Regions from separate parts of the Shinella agrisoli genome, predicted to be linked through region 2. Evidence: predicted binding sites of a transcription regulator. Region 2 holds the regulator's gene; each other region holds the start of a gene.
The links. Region 2 encodes LexA, which represses DNA repair genes until DNA is damaged. Its sites were predicted from a motif close to TGTTCNNNNTGTGTTCNG; they were not measured.
Positions count from the first base shown of each region.

Region 1: the regulator LexA is predicted to act here: its motif matches at 1,065-1,082, upstream of ACIIOY_RS03150 (energy-coupling factor ABC transporter ATP-binding protein).
Region 3: the regulator LexA is predicted to act here: its motif matches at 2,035-2,052, upstream of ACIIOY_RS20210 (helicase-related protein).

Region 1 is NZ_JBJIEP010000003.1:74,254-80,139, forward strand. Features, by position in the region: gene ACIIOY_RS03145 (winged helix-turn-helix domain-containing protein) at 1-1,047, opposite strand, end outside; gene ACIIOY_RS03150 (energy-coupling factor ABC transporter ATP-binding protein) at 1,150-1,830, shown strand; gene ACIIOY_RS03155 (energy-coupling factor transporter transmembrane component T family protein) at 1,824-2,429, shown strand; gene ACIIOY_RS03160 (biotin transporter BioY) at 2,460-3,023, shown strand; gene ACIIOY_RS03165 (class I adenylate-forming enzyme family protein) at 3,028-4,515, shown strand; gene ACIIOY_RS03170 (thiolase family protein) at 4,493-5,674, shown strand; gene ACIIOY_RS03175 (acyl-CoA thioesterase) at 5,687-5,886, opposite strand, start outside.
Region 2 is NZ_JBJIEP010000013.1:82,567-88,452, reverse strand. Features, by position in the region: gene trpD (anthranilate phosphoribosyltransferase) at 1-658, shown strand, start outside; gene trpC (indole-3-glycerol phosphate synthase TrpC) at 676-1,491, shown strand; gene moaC (cyclic pyranopterin monophosphate synthase MoaC) at 1,491-1,985, shown strand; gene ACIIOY_RS14940 (molybdopterin molybdotransferase MoeA) at 1,985-3,208, shown strand; gene lexA (transcriptional repressor LexA) at 3,303-4,025, shown strand; gene ACIIOY_RS14930 (ComEC/Rec2 family competence protein) at 4,016-5,886, opposite strand, start outside.
Region 3 is NZ_JBJIEP010000020.1:84,389-90,274, forward strand. Features, by position in the region: gene ACIIOY_RS20195 (arylesterase) at 1-280, shown strand, start outside; gene thpR (RNA 2',3'-cyclic phosphodiesterase) at 363-944, shown strand; gene ACIIOY_RS20205 (glyoxalase superfamily protein) at 994-1,719, opposite strand; gene ACIIOY_RS20210 (helicase-related protein) at 2,192-5,215, shown strand; gene ACIIOY_RS20215 (RNA-binding S4 domain-containing protein) at 5,220-5,639, shown strand; gene fdxA (ferredoxin FdxA) at 5,831-5,886, shown strand, end outside.

The sequences.
Region 1 (5,886 bases), on a different contig from region 2:
GCCGGCCCGGCGGTCGGCCTTCATGTCGATGCGGCCGACGAGGCGGTCGCCCTCGAGCAGGGGGAAGACGTAGTAGCCGTATTGCCGCTTCGGCCCCGGCACGAAGACCTCGATGCGGTAGACGTAGCCGAAGAGCCGTTCGGTGCGATTGCGGTCGCGGATCAGGGGATCGAAGGGCGAGAGCACCCGCAGGCGCGCGGGCGGCTCGGGAATGGCGCCGAGCGTGTCCGGAAGGCCGGCGAAGGCATGGGAGGCGCGCGGCTTGCCGCCGTCGGCCGTCTCGATGGCGACGGGCTGGAGCTCGTCGCGATGGGCCTCCACCCAGGCTCTCGCCTCCTCCGGCGAGATCAGGTCCCAGAAGGCGGCGATCTCGCCGTGCGTGGCGAAACCCAGCCGCGCGAGCGCGCTGCGGCAGGCCCAGTCGACGAAGGCGTCGTGCCCGACATCCGGCGCGTGATGGTGCGGCGGCAGCACGCGCTCGACGAGGTCGTAGACCTTCTGGAAGTTCTCGCGCCTTGCGATCGCCAGCTTGCCGGTGCGCCAGAGATATTCGAGCGCCGTCTTGTTCGGATGCCAGTTCCACCAGCCGCCGGACTTGTGGCCGTCCGCCTTCAGGTCGCGCGACAGCACCGGGCCGCCCGAGACGATGCGCGCGTAGGTCTCCTCGAACGCATCCTCGAAGCCCGGCTCGCGCCACTTGCGCCAGCGCTCGATGATGGCGGCCTCCTCGCGGCGGAAGCGGTGCTTCCAGTAGCGGAAGAAGGCGCTCGGGATGATGGAGGCGTCGTGCGTCCAGTTCTCGAAGAGCTCGCCGTCCTTCTCCAGGAGGTCCGTCAGGTGCTCGCGCCGGTAGGTCTGGTTGCGCGAGAAGAGGATCTGGTGGTGCGCCCGCTCGACGGTGGCGATGCTGTCCACCTGCACGAAACCGATGTCGTGGATGAGCTGCAGCAGCCCTTCCTTGCCGAGGAGGCGGCCGGGAGAAGCGCTGAGGCCCTGGCGGGCGAGGAAGATGCGCCGGGCCTCGGCGTTGGAGAGGAGAATCGTCATGCCGGATGATAGGCATATATTCCCGGTTTGTTCCACCCGGTTTTCTTTCGGACCCGACATGTTATAGGTCCGTCCGACTTTCTGCGAACCGGGATCCCGCTCTTGGACATCGTCTTTTCCGCCGCCACGGTGCGCTATGCCGGACGCACCGCGCTCCATCCGCTGACCCTGACGCTTTCGGAACGGCGCATCGGCGTCGTCGGCCTCAACGGTTCCGGCAAGACGACCATGGCGCGGCTGATCAACGGCCTCGTCAAGCCGACCGAGGGCACGGTGACGGTCGGCGGGCTGGACACGGTGACGGACGAGAAGGCCGCGCGCGGGAAGACCGGCTTCATCTTCCAGAACCCGCAGCACCAGATGATCCTGCCGATCCTCGCCGAGGACATCGCCTTCGGCCTCAAGAACCGCGGGCTCGGCAAGGCGGAGATCGCCGAGAGGACGCAGGCGATCCTTGCGCGCTTCGACATTTCCCACCTCGCGCAGCGGCGCGTGCACGAGCTTTCCGGCGGCGAGACGCAGCTCGGCGCGATCGCCAGCGTGCTCGTCACCGGCCCGGACCTGCTGATCCTCGACGAGCCGACCAACCAGCTTGACCTCAAGAACCGCGCGCTGATCGAGCGTACCGTGGCCGGCCTGCCGGAACAGGTGCTCGTCATCACGCACGACCTCGCGCTACTCGACGGCTTCGACCGCGTGCTGGTCTTCCACGAGGGACGGCTTGCGGCCGACGACCGGCCGGCCGGGGCGATCCGCGCCTATAGGGAGATCGCGGCATGCTGAACGGCCTCGACATCGAAGGCGATTCGCCGCTCCACCGCATGCCGGTGCGCGGCAAGCTCGTCCTGCTCTTCGCGGCGGCGATCGGGCTTTTCCTCGTCTCGGACCTGCGGCTTCTCGCGCCGGCACTCGCACTTGCCGCCGCGCTCTACCTCTCGACGGGGATAGGCCACAGGGAGGCCATCCGGCGCACGCGATTCGTGCTCTTCACGGTCGTCCTCGTCGCGGCGGCGAACTACGTCTTCCACTCGCCGCACGAAGGCTTCGTCGTCTTCTGCCGCCTTTCCGCGCTCGTCCTCCTCGCCGCGGCCGTTACCACGACGACCGGCATCTCGGCCTTCATGGACGAGATCACCCGGCTCGTCACGCCGCTCGAGCGATTCGGCTTCGTGCGGGCGACGGACATCAGCCTCGCGGCCGGCCTCGTCATCCGCTTCGTGCCGGAAATCTTCGCGCGCTACCGGGACATCGCGGACGCCCACCGGGCGCGCGGACTGCCGGTCCGGCCGCTCACGACCCTCGTGCCGCTCATCATCCTCACGCTGAAGGATGCGGATACAATCGCCATGGCGATTGACGCCCGCGGCTTTCGGCGGCACTAAACCCTATCTTGTCCACTCGGGAAACCTGACATGACCACCAGAGACATCGTCCTCGTCGCCCTCTTCGCCGCGATCATGGTGGTGCTGGGCCTGCTGCCGCCGATCACGCTCGGCTTCATTCCGGTGCCCATCACCGCGCAATCGCTCGGCCCCATGCTGGCGGGCTGCATCCTCGGCGCAAGGAGAGGCTCCGCCTCCATGCTCCTCTTCCTGCTGCTCGTGGCCATCGGCCTGCCCGTCCTGTCCGGCGGGCGCGGCGGCCTTGCGGTCTTTGCCGGCCCGACGGCGGGCTATCTCGTCGGCTGGGTCTTCGGGGCCTTCGTCTGCGGGCTGATCGCCGAGCGCTTCGTCAGGGAAGACCAGGGCGAGCTCGCGCAGCTCCTCACCTTCCTCGCCGCCTCCGTCGCCGGCGGCATCGCGGTCGTCTACTTCTTCGGCATCCCGTGGCTCGCCTACATGAGCGGCCAGGCCTTCTTCCAGACGGCCCTCGCCTCGCTCGTCTTCCTGCCCGGCGACCTCATCAAGGCCTTCGTCGCCATGCTCGCCGGCCGCGCCGTGCTCGCCGGCTACCCGCTGCTGCCGCAGCGCGCCTGAGCCGATGCCGCTTTCCGGCGCCCTCGAGCGGCACGCCGCCGGAAATCCAACGAGCCCGGCCTTCCACCTGGAGGGCCGGGTTCTTTCCTACGGCGCGCTCGCCGCGACCGCGCGCCGGCTGCACGCGGCCTTCGAGGCCCTCGCCCCGGCCGGCCGAAGCGCGGTCGGGCCGGAGAACCGGCTGGTCGCCATCCTCACCGGCAACCACGCCCTCTTCCCCGCCGCCTTCGCCGCTGCGACGTCCGGCAGCACCTGCGCCGCGCTGATCGACCCGCACCTGCCGGAGGCGACCTGCCGGCGCATGCTCGAAAAGCTCGCGCCCGATCTCCTCGTGACGGCGGAAGGCGACGGCCTCCTCGTGCGCGATCCGCACATCGGCGCGGCCCTGGCCGTCGCCGAAAGCGAGGGCGCCGACGCGCCGCCGCTGCCGGAGGGCGCCGATAGCGGCCCGTTCCTGATCGTCTTCACCTCCGGCACCACCGCCGCGCCGAAGCCGATCGTCCGCGACCGCCGCTCCTGGCGGCTGAGCCTTGCGGCCGGCGCGCCGTTCTTCGGCATCGACGCCGCCACCGGCACCTATGCGCCCGGCCCCCTCGCCCACGGCCTTGCGCTCTATGCGATGACGGAAACGCTGCTCGCCGGCGGCGCCTTCCATTCCGCCCGGCACTTCGATGCGGCCGAGGCGCTCGCAACGATCGGCGGCAACGGCATCCGACGCCTCGTGCTGGTGCCCACCATGCTGCGCCGGCTCTGCGCGGGCGCAGCGCTCGAAGGCGTCGAGGCCATCACGGTGGCCGGCGCCAAGCTGACGGCCGGCGACCACGCGCTCTGCGCAAGAACATTCCCGAGGGCGGCGCTCCGCGAATATTACGGCGCCTCCGAACTCGGCTTCATCACCGTGACCGCGCCCGGCGACCCGGCCTCCGCCACCGCGGTCGGCAAGGCGTTCCCGGGGGTGAAGCTCTGCGTGCTGGACGAGGCCGGCAGGCCGCTGCCGGCCGGCGAGACGGGCACCATCTTCGTCGAAAGCCCGCTCGTCGCCACCGGCTACCTCGGCGCCGGGGACGGCGCGGGGCTTTCCCGCTTCGGCGCACGCGCCACGGTGGGCGACCTCGGTTTCCTGGAGGCGGACGGCACGCTGCATCTTCTCGGCCGCTCCGGCGGCATGGTGCTCTCCGGCGGCAACAACATCTACCCTTCGGAGGTGGAGGCCGCGCTCCTCGGCCTTCCCCGGGTGCGCGGCGCCCATGTCTTCGGCATCGACCATGCCGATCTCGGCAGCGAGCTCGTCGCGGTGATCGAGCCGGACGGGCCGGGGCCGGCGCCCGAAGCCCTGAAGGCCGCGATGGCGGCGGTGCTGCCGCGCTACAAGCAGCCGCGCCGCCTCTGGCTGTGTCGCGCCCTGCCGGTCACGCCCTCCGGCAAGGTCGAGGCGAAGACGGTGCGGCAATGGGTGGCGGAGGCAAGCGATGCGCTCGAACGCCTCCTCTGATCCCGCCCGCATCCCCGTCGTCGCCGCGGCGTTCCGCACGCCGGTCGGCCGCATCGGCGGCACGCTCGCTGCCGTCGAGCCGGCCAGCCTTGCCGTGCCCCTCATCCGCCGCATCCTCGCCGAGACAGGGCTGCGGCCCGAGGCCGTGGACGACGTGATCCTCGGCAATGCCGCCAACAGCGCCGGCAACCTCGCGCGCCTTGCCGCGCTGGAGGCCGGGCTTCCCGTCCGCGTGCCCGGCATGACGGTGGACCGGCAATGCGGCTCGGGGCTGGAGGCGATTTCGCTCGCCGCGCGGCTCGTGCAGGCCGGCGCCGGGCGCTTCTACCTTGCCGGCGGCACCGAGAGCGCCAGCCGCGCGCACCTGCGCTTCCGCCCGGCGGCGGCGCCCGGCAAGGAGCCGGAGCCGGTGGGCCGCGCCCGCATGGCGCCGGATGCGATCGGCGATCCGGACATGGGGATCGCCGCGGAGAACGTCGCCGCCCATGCCGGCATCGGCCGGCAGCGGCAGGACGCCTTCGCGCTCGAAAGCCACCGGCGCGCCGTGGCGGCCGGGAAGGCCGGCCGCTTTTTAAAGGAGATCGTGCCGGTCGAAACGCCGGCCGGCCGCGTCCTGCGCGACGAGTGCCCGCGCGAGGACACCTCGCTCGAACGGCTTGCCGCGCTGAAGCCCGTCTTCAAGCCGGCCGGAACGGTGACGGCGGGCAATGCCTGCCCGGTCAACGACGGCGCCGCGCTCGTGCTGGTGACCTCGCTCGCTGACGCGGAAAACCTCGGCCTCGGCCCGCTGCTGGAAATCGCCAACAGCGCGGTGGCCGGCGTCGATCCGAACCTGCTCGGCCTCGGCCCGGTGCCGGCCATGGAAAAGCTCGCCGCGCGCAATCCCGGCCTCGACGCGGCAAAAGTTCCGCTCATCGAATTCAACGAGGCCTTCGCCTCGCAGGTGCTGGCCAGCCTCGATGCGCTCGGCATCGATGCCGCCGCCGTCAACCGCGACGGCGGCGCGCTGGCGCTCGGCCATCCCTATGGCGCGTCCGGCGCCATCCTCGTCACACGGCTCTTCGCGCAGATGCGGGACGCCGGAGCCGGCACGGAAGCGCTCGCCATGATGGGCATCGGCGGCGGCATGGGCATCGCGGCCCTGTTCCGGAAAATGTGAGGAGCGGCTGCCTCAGGCGAGGAAAGGCTTCAGCCAGTCGCGCACCGGCTGCGGCACGTTGACGGGCTGGCGGCTCGAGGGGTCGACGGCGACCCAGACGATCTCCAGGTCGGCGACCGCCGCGCCTTTGAAGGAAATCGCCACCGCGAAGCTGAGCGAGGTCGCGCCGATGCGCGTGACCGAGACCTTGAAGCGGGCGATGTCGTCGAGCC
Region 2 (5,886 bases):
GGGCACAGCGGATGCCCTCTCCTGCCTCGGCGTCAGACTCGATATCGGCCCGGCCGACATCGCCCGCTGCGTGCACGATGCCGGCCTCGGCTTCATGTTCGCCCAGCTCCACCATCCGGCGATGAAGCATGTCGGCCCGTCGCGCGTCGAGCTCGGCACGCGCACGATCTTCAACCTGCTCGGCCCCCTGTCCAATCCCGGCGGCGTCAAGCGCCAGCTCCTCGGCGTGTTCTCGCCGCAATGGCTGGTGCCGATCGCCGAGGTGATGCGCGATCTCGGTTCGGAAAGCATCTGGGTCGTGCACGGTTCGGGCCTCGACGAGATCACGACCACGGGCACCACGCAGGTGGCGGCGCTTGAAAACGGCAAGATCCGGACCTTCGAGCTGACGCCCGCCGATTTCGGCCTTGCCCGGGTGACGCTCGACGACCTGCGCGGCGGCGACGGCGCGCACAATGCCGCCGCCCTCCTTTCCGTGCTCGGCGGTGCGCACATGCCCTACCGCGACGTGGCGCTCGCCAATGCCGCGGCCTCCCTCGTCGTTGCCGGCAAGGCGCAGACGCTCGCGGAAGGCATGAGGCTTGCGACGGAATCGCTCGAAAGCGGCCGCGCCCGCGCCGCGCTGGAACGCCTCGTTGCGGTTTCCAACGAAGGCTAGGCGGAGTAGGATTGGCCATGACCGACATCCTGAAGAAGATCGAAGCCTACAAGCTGGACGAGATCGCCGCCGCCAAGGCGCGCGTCGCCCCGGCCGAGCTTCGCGCCCGGATCCGCGACCAGGAGCCGCCGCGCGGCTTTTTCGCGAGCCTCAAGGCGAGGAAGGCCGAAGGCCGCTTCGGCCTGATCGCCGAGATCAAGAAGGCAAGCCCCTCCAAGGGCCTCATCCGGCCGGATTTCGATCCGCCGGCCCTGGCAAGGGCCTATGAGGCCGGCGGTGCCGCCTGTCTTTCCGTGCTCACCGACACGCCGAGTTTTCAGGGCGCCCCGGAATTCCTGACCGCCGCACGGCAGGCCTCGGCTCTGCCGGCGCTGCGCAAGGATTTCATGTTCGACAGCTACCAGGTGCTGGAAGCGCGCGCCTGGGGCGCCGACTGCATCCTCCTCATCATGGCCTCGCTCGGCGACGACGCGGCGAAGATGCTGGAGGACGCCGCCTTCTCACTCGGCATGGACGTGCTGATCGAGGTGCACGACGAAGAGGAGATGGAGCGCGCCCTTAAGCTGAAGTCGAGGCTCGTGGGCGTCAACAACCGGAACCTGCGCACCTTCGAGGTCGACCTTGCGGTATCGGAGAAGCTCGCCGGCATGGTGCCGGAAGACCGCCTCCTGGTCGGGGAGAGCGGTATCTTCACCCATGCTGATTGCCAGCGCCTCGCTAAGGCCGGCATCTCCACCTTCCTCGTCGGCGAAAGCCTGATGCGCAAGGACGACGTGGCGGCGGCGACGCGCGCGCTTCTGACCGGCGACGCCGGCGTGCTGGCGGCAGAATGATGGCCGACGACGGCCGTTCGCTCACCCATATCGACGCCTCCGGCGAAGCCAACATGGTGGATGTCGGCGACAAGGCCGAGACCGTACGCATCGCCGTCGCCGAAGGCTTCATCCGCATGGCGCCGGCGACGCTCGACCTCATCCTCAAGGGCGACGCCAAGAAGGGCGACGTCATCGGCACGGCGCGGCTTGCCGGCATCATGGCCGCCAAGCAGACATCGAGCCTCATCCCGCTCTGCCACCCGCTGATGCTGACCAAGGTGGCGGTGGAGATCCGCGAGGACCGCGCTCTTCCCGGCCTGCGCGTCGAGGCGACGGCGAAGCTCACCGGCCGCACCGGCGTCGAGATGGAAGCGCTCACCGCCGTCAGCGTCGCCTGCCTCACCGTCTACGACATGGCCAAGGCCGCCGACCGCGAGATGGAGATCGGCGGCATCCGCCTCCGCGAGAAGTCCGGCGGCCGCTCCGGCGATTACAAGCGGAAGGACGCCTGATGTCCCTCCTGTCCGTCGCCGATGCCCTCGACCGCCTGCTCTGCGGAGCCAAGCCGGCGCAGCGCACGGAAAGCGTTCCGCTGCACGAGGCCCAGGGCCGCGTGCTCGCCGAAGACGTCGCGGCCCGCCTCACCCAGCCGCCCTTCGACAATTCCGCCATGGACGGCTATGCGGTGCGCCATGCGGACATCGCCGAGCTCGGCGCCGTCCTCAAGGTCGTCGGCACCTCTTCGGCCGGCCATGCCTTCGAAGGGTCCGCCGGCCCCGGCGAGGCGGTGCGCATCTTCACCGGCGCGCCGCTGCCCGCCTTCGCCGACACCGTGCTTCTGCAGGAAGACGCGGAGGTGCTGGAGGACGGGCGCATCCGCACCACCTTCCTCACCGCCAAGGGTCGCCATATCCGCCCCCGCGGCCAGGATTTCCGCGAAGGCGAGGTCGTGCTCAGGGCCGGCGACGTGCTCGATGCCGGACGGCTGACGGTCGCCGCCGCGATGAACCATGCGGCGCTCACGGTGTACGCCCGCCCGCGCATCGCGCTGCTGGCGACGGGCGACGAGCTGGTCCCGCCCGGCGCCTCGCCCGGCGCAAGCCAGATCATCGCCTCCAACACCTACGGCGTATCGGCCATCGCCCGCGAGGCCGGCGCCGAGGTCATCGACCTCGGCATCGTCGGCGACGACAGGCAGGCGATGCTCGAGGCCGTGCGCCACGCCCTCACCCTCGACATCGACGTGCTCGTCACGCTCGGCGGCGCCTCGGTCGGCGATTTCGACCTCGTCCAGCCGGTGCTCGGCGAGGCCGGCATGGCGCTCGATTTCTGGCGCATCGCCATGCGTCCCGGAAAGCCGCTGATGGTCGGCCGCCTCGGCGCCGTCCAGGTGGTCGGCCTTCCCGGCAATCCCGTTTCCAGCCTCGTCTGCTCGCTGATCTTCCTCGAACCCCTCGTCCGCCGCCTCGCCCGCCTGCCCGAAAGGAGCCGGCTGCGCGCGGCGGTCGCCGCGGTGCCGCTCCAGCAGAACGACCGGCGGCAGGACTATGTGCGGGCGCGAATCGCCCGCGGGCCGGGCGGCGAACTGCTGGTCACGCCGCACGACAGGCAGGATTCCTCGATGATGAAGGTCTTTGCCGCGTCGGAGGGCCTGCTCGTCCGCCCGCCGCACTCGCCGGCCGCGCAGGCGGGCGCCGCCTGCGAAATCCTTCTCCTGCGCGAACCTGACGCCTGAGCCCGTATTATTGTTTCACGAGCCTCTTGCGGAACACATATGGAACAGATAGTGTCTGTTCTGGATTTGTTTCACGATTCTGGTTGGAGAGGCCATGCTGACGCGCAAACAACAGGAACTCCTCCTGTTCATTCATGAGCGTATGAAGGAGTCCGGCATTCCCCCGTCCTTCGACGAAATGAAGGACGCGCTGGATCTCGCCTCGAAATCCGGCATCCACCGCCTCATCACGGCGCTGGAGGAGCGCGGGTTCATCCGCCGCCTGCCCAACCGCGCGCGGGCGCTGGAAGTCATCAAGCTGCCGGACGCCTATTCGTCGAGCCTCCAGCCTCGCCGCGGCTTCTCACCGGCCGTCATAGAAGGCAGCCGCGGCAAGCAGCCGCTGCCGTCCGCCCCGCAGCAGCGCATGCCGGCGCAGGCGGACATGTCCGCCTCCGTTTCCGTGCCGGTCATGGGCCGTATCGCCGCCGGCGTGCCGATCTCCGCCATCCAGAACAACACCCATGACATCACCGTGCCCGCCGAGATGATCGGCAGCGGCGAGCATTACGCGCTGGAGGTCAAGGGCGATTCGATGATCGAGGCCGGCATCCTCGACGGCGATACGGTCATCATCCGCAATGCCAGCACCGCCAATCCGGGCGAGATCATCGTGGCGCTGGTCGACGACGAGGAAGCCACGCTGAAGCGCTTCCGCCGCAAGGGCGCCTCCATCGCGCTCGAAGCCGCCAATCCCGCCTACGAGACCCGCATCTTCGGGCCGGACCGCGTGAAGATCCAGGGCAAGCTCGTCGGCCTCATCCGCCGCTACAACTGATTGCCGGATTCGGCTTCGAACCGGCCGCTCCGCCAGTCGTAGGTGCGGTGCCGCGACCAGGGCCGGTCGAGCGTCTCGACGGCGGTCGTGATCCGGGCCGCGGCCAGGGGCGAAGCCGTCGCGGCGCCCGTGGGCGTGATTTCCAGAGCCCCTGTCCGCCGCAGGTGCCGCGCCGTCACCATCCGGGCGCCGGAGCGGCAGGCGTCGAGCCGCAGGGCAAAGGATACGACGACGAGGTCTGCGGCATCGCAGGCCGTGCCGAGGAAGGCGACGTCCTCCAGCGCGACAATCCGCCAGCCGCTCGGCGAGACGGCGGCGCAGAACGCCTTTGCTTCGCAGACGAAGCCGTTACGCTTTCCCGCCGCCTCGAAGGCCGCGGACATGGCCGCTTTCGCCTTCTCCCGATCCGCCCTGCGGCGCGGCCTCTTCTCGCTGGAAGCTGCCGCGCCCTCCTCTGCCTCTTCCACCGTCAAACCTGCCGTCTTGCGCGTCTCCGGCTTGACGAGCGCGCCGAGCCGAAGCGCGCGGCGCCATTGGTCGTAGATGAAGTCGGGCGGTCGTGTCCGGTTCGTCGAAACCCCGCCGTCGCGCAGGACGGCGACGAGTCGGCCGTCTTCCGAGACAAGCACTTCGGGCATGCTGCGGCTGCCCGGCCAGCAGGCGGCGCCGATTCCGAGGACGATGAGCAGCGTGCCCAGGTGGCGCAGCCGCGTGCGCAGGATGCAGACCAGCCCGCCGCCGACGCCGACCAGGAGGAAGGCAAGCGGCGGTATGCGGCCGGTAACGATCTCCCCATTCCAGCCGGAGACCCAGTTCGACAGCGCGATCATCCATTCGATGCCCTTGCCCATGATCGCGAAGGGCACCGCATCGAGGCCGAACGGCATCAGCAGCACGGCGATGAGGCCGAACGGCATGACCACGGCGCTGATCACCGGCATGGCGAGCAGGTTGCCGGCGAGCCCGTAGGCCGGAATGCGGTGGAAATGGCCGATGGAATAGATCAGCGTCGCAAAGCCGCCGATCAGGGAGGAAAGGAGAAGCCCGCCGAAGAAGCGGCCGAGCGCGCCGCCGAAGAGCCGGAAAGGCCCTCCCCCGCTCTCCTGCCGGACCGGCCTCTCCCGCCAGGCCGCATAGCCGGCGACGAGGCCGAGGGTCGCGGCATAGGACATCTGGAAGCCGGGATTGGTGACGGCGGACGGCGTCGCCAAGAGGATGAGGATCGCCGAGATCGCGACGTTGCGCAGGCTGATGGCCGACCGTCCGAAAAGCACCGCCACGAGCATGACGCAGATCATGATCCACGAGCGCACCGCCGAGATCGCCCCGCCCGAGACGAGGATGTAGAGCGTCACCATGAGGAGCGCGCCGGCGGCGGCGATCTTCTTTGCCGGATAGCGCTCGGCAAAACCCGGGACCAGCGCCATCAGCATGCGCGCGCCGACGAGGAAGGTGCCGGCGGCAAGCACCATGTTGAGCCCCGAAATGGCAAGCACATGGGCAAGCCCCGCCTGCCGCAGCGCCTCGACCGTCTCCTCGCTGATCGCGCGCTGCTCGGCCGTCACGAGCGCCGCGGCGATCGCGCCGGCATCGCCGCCGATGCGGCCGCGGATATGCTCGGTCAGGTTGTTTCGCCAGGTCGCGATCTCCTGCCGGATCCGCTCTTTCCACCCGGCTTCGGCCCCCGCAAGGGCCGCCGGCGCTCTGTAGAAATAGCCGACGGCGCCATTGCCGGCGAAATAGGCGTCGAAGGCGAAGTCGTTGAGGCCTGAAAGCGCCGGGCCGGAGGGCGGGCCGAGACGCGCGCGTCCCGTGATGCCGCCGCCGATGGGGATCGCCTCGTGCCGGCTCCTGGCAAGCA
Region 3 (5,886 bases), on a different contig from region 2:
GCGGCTCAAGGAGCGCGGTATCGCCGTGCTTCTCGCCGGCATGCTGGCCCCGCCGAACATGGGCCCCGAATACGCTGAGCGCTTCAACGGCATCTACAAGCGTCTCGCGGAGAAGCACGGCGTGCCGCTCTACCCGTTCTTCCTCGACGGCGTCGTGACGAAGGCAAACCTCCAGCTCGACGACGGCATGCATCCGAACACGGAAGGCGTGGACGTGATGGTCCGGTCGATCCTCCCGGCGGCGGAGAGCTTCCTGGCCGCAATTAAGTCAGGGGAGTAGTTTTCGCGGGTGCGAAATAAGGGTTGCGCAAAAAACCTTTGCGTGATTCGCTGACAGTACATTCCAGCAGGGGGAACTCGCCATGCCGAGACTATTCGTCGCCCTCGAAGTGCCGCGCAATGCGGCGATGAGCCTCTCGCTCCTGAGGGGCGGACTTCCCGGAGCCCGCTGGATCGATGTCGAGAACTTCCACATCACGCTGCGCTTCATCGGCGACATCGACGGCCGCACCGCCGACGAGGTGGTCGACAGGCTCGACCGCATCGAGCGCCCCGAATTCCAGCTCGCCCTTTCCGGAATGGGCTCCTTCGGCTCGAAGAAACCCCATTCGGTCTTCGCCGGGGTGACGCAGGCGCCGGAAATGTACGCCCTCCAGGCGGAGATCGAGCGCATCTGTCAGCGCCTCGGCCTTCCCGCGGACCCGCGCAAGTTCACGCCCCATGTCACGCTCGCCCGGCTGCGCAACGCCCGCACCGAGGACGTCGCCCACTATCTTACCGGCCGCGGCAACTTCCACACCGCCCCCTTCACCGTGAACCGCTTCGTGCTGATGTCCTCGAAGGAATCGGTCGGCGGCGGACCCTACCTCACCGAAGAGGTTTTCCCCCTCTACGAGGCCGCCGGCGGCTGGGACGGGGCGGACCTGCGCGACCATCCGGTTTGACGGGCCGGCCGCAGCCGGCCCTATGCAGGTCGGCAGCGATCCGTTGAACCTAACCGGGCATCGTGAAATCCAGATTGGTCGGCTTACTGGGCAGAGGCTTCCGCTCCGAGGCCTGTGGCGCCATTTCGGTCGTCCGGGTGCCTTGCGCGACGGTCTCAAGACGGAAGTTTCGTGCCCAGACCTTGCCGTAGCCCTTCAGGAAGAAACCGAAATGGATACTAGTCGCCTCTTCGGGAACGTCCAGAATGACCGAGCGCTCGATCCAACCGGATGTGCCGTAAATCGCTCCGTTCTCCGTACGCGACAGCATATTGTCGAAACGCAGGGTCGAGCCCGGCTCTCCGTCGATGCGCATCCAGATGGTTCCGACATTCGCGTCCTCAGCCCTGATGCTGGCCGCCAAGCTGATCGTGGCACCGCGGTAACTGTCGGCCTCGATACTCTGCATCAGGCAAGCGAAGCGTTCCCTTCCCAGATCGGTCTGCCTGCTCACGACGCACTCGATCAGGGCGCAACCGGGCGAGGTCGGGTCGAGACCGATCCGGTATCGCTGGGTATCAGTAAAACCGGTCGGAAACCAGCCCGCAGGCAAAGGCAAAGGCTCCAGCTTCGACTTGGCCGTTTCGATCTGCGCTGAAAGCATATTCCAGTCGGCAAGCCCGAATTGCCGCGCGACTAGTTCGAGGCATTCGCTATGGGAGATTTCAACATTCCGCTCCGCCAGGGACTGGCGCAGTGCTTTCGCCATGGCTTTCGATTCAAGAAAGCTCTTCATCGGTTAATCCTTACCCGGGCGACTCCGAAAGAGGTCAGTGCTCGCGTTGCTGATGAATCGCCGGGGCGGATCAGACCATGAATTCGGTTATGCGTTCACCATTCCACGACGGGAGCGAGCGGCAGGCCGCATAAGCCTGATTCGAAGACTAGCAGGCGCGATTCACGCGTCAAGCGGCTTGAAGGGCTGAACGAAGCCTCTTGAAGACTAGCACCTTGATCCGATTCAACATTTCGTAGCCACCAGGCGAATCCCTCCAATCCGTTGTGGTGAACAAACCCTGAATCGCTTCGAGTCAGCGATTCGTCTCCGATTCGTTCGCAGCCTGTTCCATGAGGCGGCAAGGCACCTCCAAAACCGCCGCATTTCGCCTGCCCCCTTGCCATCGGCCACCCCGATGGGCATCTGTTGCCTGCCGGACGCTTCCGGACGAAATCGAAACCTGCCGGGACACGTCTTGTCGCAAGCACCCATGATCTTGAGCGGCCGCGGGGTCACCGCGGTGCTCGGCCCGACCAATACGGGCAAGACCCACTACGCAATCGAACGCATGGTGGCACACGAGTCGGGCATCATCGGCCTGCCTCTGCGCCTTCTGGCGCGCGAGGTCTACACGCGCCTCGTCGAGAAGGTCGGCCAGCACAACGTCGCCCTCGTCACCGGCGAGGAGAAGATCACGCCGCATATGGCGCGCTTTTCGGTCTGCACGGTGGAGGCGATGCCGCGCGAGACGCGCGCCGCCTTCGTCGCCATCGACGAGGTGCAGCTTGCCGGCGACCTCGAGCGCGGCCACATCTTCACCGACCGGGTGCTGCACCTCAGAGGCCGCGACGAGACGCTGCTGCTGGGCGCCGCCACGATGAAGCCGATCCTCGAGCAGTTGCTGCCGGGCCTGACGGTCGTCGAGCGCCCGCGCCTGTCGCAGCTCTTCTATTCCGGCTCGAAGAAGATCACCCGCCTGCCGCAGCGCAGCGCCATCGTCGCCTTCTCGGCAGACGAGGTCTATGCCATCGCCGAGCTCATCCGCCGCCAGCGCGGCGGGGCCGCGGTCGTGCTCGGCGCGCTCTCGCCCCGCACCCGCAACGCCCAGGTCGCGCTCTACCAGGAGGGCGACGTCGAATATCTCGTCGCCACCGACGCCATCGGCATGGGCCTCAACCTCGACGTCGACCACGTGGCCTTCGCGCAGGACCGCAAGTTCGACGGCTACCAGTTCCGCAATCTGAACCCCGCCGAGCTCGCCCAGATCGCCGGCCGCGCCGGCCGGCACCTGCGCGACGGCACCTTCGGCGTGACGGGCCGCGTCGATCCCTTCGACGACGAGCTGGTCAGGCGCATCGAGACCCACCAATTCGATCCCGTCCGCGTCCTGCAATGGCGCACGACCCGCTTCGACTATTCCTCGCTGCAGGCGCTCCGCCGCTCGCTCGACGCCCCGCCACCCGTAGGCGGGCTGACGCGGGCGCTGCCGGCCGTCGACCAGCAGGCGCTCGAACACCTCTCGCGCTATCCGGACGTGCGCGACCTCGCCACCGCCCCCGAGCGCGTCGAAAAGCTCTGGGAGGCCTGCGCGCTGCCCGACTATCGCCGCATCACCCCCGCCCAGCACGCCGACCTCATCTCGACGCTCTACGCGGACCTCGTCAGGCGCGGCACGGTCAACGAGGACTTCATTGCGGACCAGGTGCGCCGCGCCGATCGAACCGACGGCGAAATCGACACGCTTTCGGCGCGAATCGCACAGATAAGGACCTGGACCTATGTGTCGAATCGGCCCGGATGGCTTGCCGATCCGACACACTGGCAGGAAAAGACGCGGGAAATCGAAGACCGATTGTCCGATGCGCTACATGAACGGTTGACGAAACGCTTTGTTGATCGCAGGACATCTGTGCTCATGAAGCGCCTGAGAGAGAATGCGATGCTGGAAGCTGAAATCAGTGTGAATGGCGATGTCTTCGTGGAAGGACATCATGTCGGGCAGTTGGCCGGTTTCCGGTTCACGCTGGCCTCCGGGACGGAAGGACCCGATGCGAAGGCCGTGCAGGCGGCTGCGCAGAAGGCGCTTGCGCTGGAGTTCGAGGCCCGCGCCGCGCGCCTGCATGCCGCCGGCAACGCCGATCTCGCGCTCGGCTCGGACGGCACCGTGCGCTGGCTCGGCGATCCCGTCGCGCGCCTTGCCGCTTCCGACCACGTCATGCGCCCGCGCGTCATCCTGCTCTCCGACGAGCAGCTGACCGGCAATGCGCGCGACCACGTCGCAGCCCGCATCGAGCGCTTCGTCAACCATCACATCGCCACGGTCCTCAAACCCCTCGACGACCTGTCGCGCGCCGAGGACCTGCAGGGCCTTGCCAAGGGCCTCGCCTTCCAGCTCGTCGAGAACCTCGGCGTGCTCTTCCGCCGCGACGTGGCCGAGGAGGTGAAGTCGCTCGACCAGGACGCCCGCGCCTCCATGCGCAAGCACGGCATCCGCTTCGGCGCCTACCACATCTTCATGCCGGCGCTGCTGAAGCCCGCGCCGGCCGAGCTCATCACCCTGCTCTGGGCGCTGAAGAACGACGGCCTCGACAAGCCCGGCTACGGCGACCTCATCCCGGTGCTCGCCGCCGGCCGCACCTCGGTCGTCACCGACCCGGGCTACGAGCGCGCCTTCTACAAGCTCGCCGGCTTCCGGTTCCTCGGAAAGCGCGCCGTGCGCATCGACATCCTGGAGCGCCTCGCCGACCTCATCCGCCCGCTGCTCCAGTGGAAGCCCGGCACGCCGCGCCCGGAGGGCGCCTATGACGGCCGCCGCTTCATGGCGACCACCGCCATGCTCTCCATCCTCGGCGCCACGCCGGACGACATGGAGGAGATCCTCAAGGGCCTCGGCTACCGCGCCGACAGCATGAAGGCCGAGGAGGTCGCCGCCTTCCTCGCCGCCCAGGCCCCGGCCGATACCGCAGGAGAGGCGCCGGCCGAGGCTGCTGCCGAGACCCCGGCAGAATCGGCCGCCGAAGCCGCCGACGAGCACGACGCCGATGCGGCCGATGGCGAAAGCGAAGCCCCGGCCGCGGCCGCAGGAGAGGCAGAGGCGACGCAAACCGCCGAAGCCCCGGCTGAAGGCGAGGCGGCGGGCGAGGCCGAGCCGGTCGAGGTCAAGCCCGTGCTGCTCTGGCGCCCGGGCTCGCGCCACGACAATCAGCGCCAAGGCCATCGCCAGGGCGACCGTCAGGGACAGGGCGAGCGCCGCGGCGGCGAACGCCATCGCGGCCAGCCTGCCGGCGAACGCGGCGAACGGCGTGAAAACCGCGGCGGCCGCCCGGAGCAGGGCAAGGGCCGCGACGGAAAGCCGCAGGGGGGCAACCGCCCGGATCGCGGCGAGCGCAACGAACGCGGCGGCAAGCCGCAGCAAGCGAAGTTCGAGGCCCGGCCGCCCCGCAAGGAAAAGCCGATCGACCCGGATTCGCCCTTCGCCAAGCTTGCGGCGCTCAAGGAGCAGCTGAAGAAGTAGGACGATGACGCGCGAGGAGGAACAGCAGGCAGGTCAGGCGCGCCAGCGCATCGACAAGTGGCTGTTCTTCGCACGGCTGCGCAAGTCGCGCTCGCTCGCGGCGAAGTCCGTGGAAGCGGGCGATGTCAGCGTCAACGGCGTGAACGTCCGCCAGCCCGCGCACATGGTGCGGCCGGGAGACGTCGTCCTGCTTTCGCTCGACCGGCACGACATGGTCGTGAAGGTCCTCCAGCCCGGCGTGCGCCGCGGCCCCTACGAGGAGGCACGGCTTCTCTACAGCGACATGACGCCGCCCCCGCCGCCGCGCGGGGAGCGCAATCTTTTTGCGCAGGCGACGCGCGAACGGGGTGCCGGCCGCCCGACGAAGCGGGAACGGCGGGCGACCGACCGGCTGCAGGGTTTCCCCGGCGAAGACGAGGATTAGAATTCTATACCTCGCACGCGCTTGCCGGCGCATGTATTACGCTTGCAAAGCGCCTGCAAAGCCTTTACCTCAGCCACCGGACAGCCTGCGTGCGCGCGGCCCTCTCCTGTCCGGCAAGCCGATGCGTGACGGGTTCTGCGGTGATGGACGACCCCGCTGTCGCCCGCTTTATGACGATTCTGGAGTGAATCATGACGTATGTCGTGACCGACAACTGCATCCGCTGCAAGTACACGGACTGCGTGGA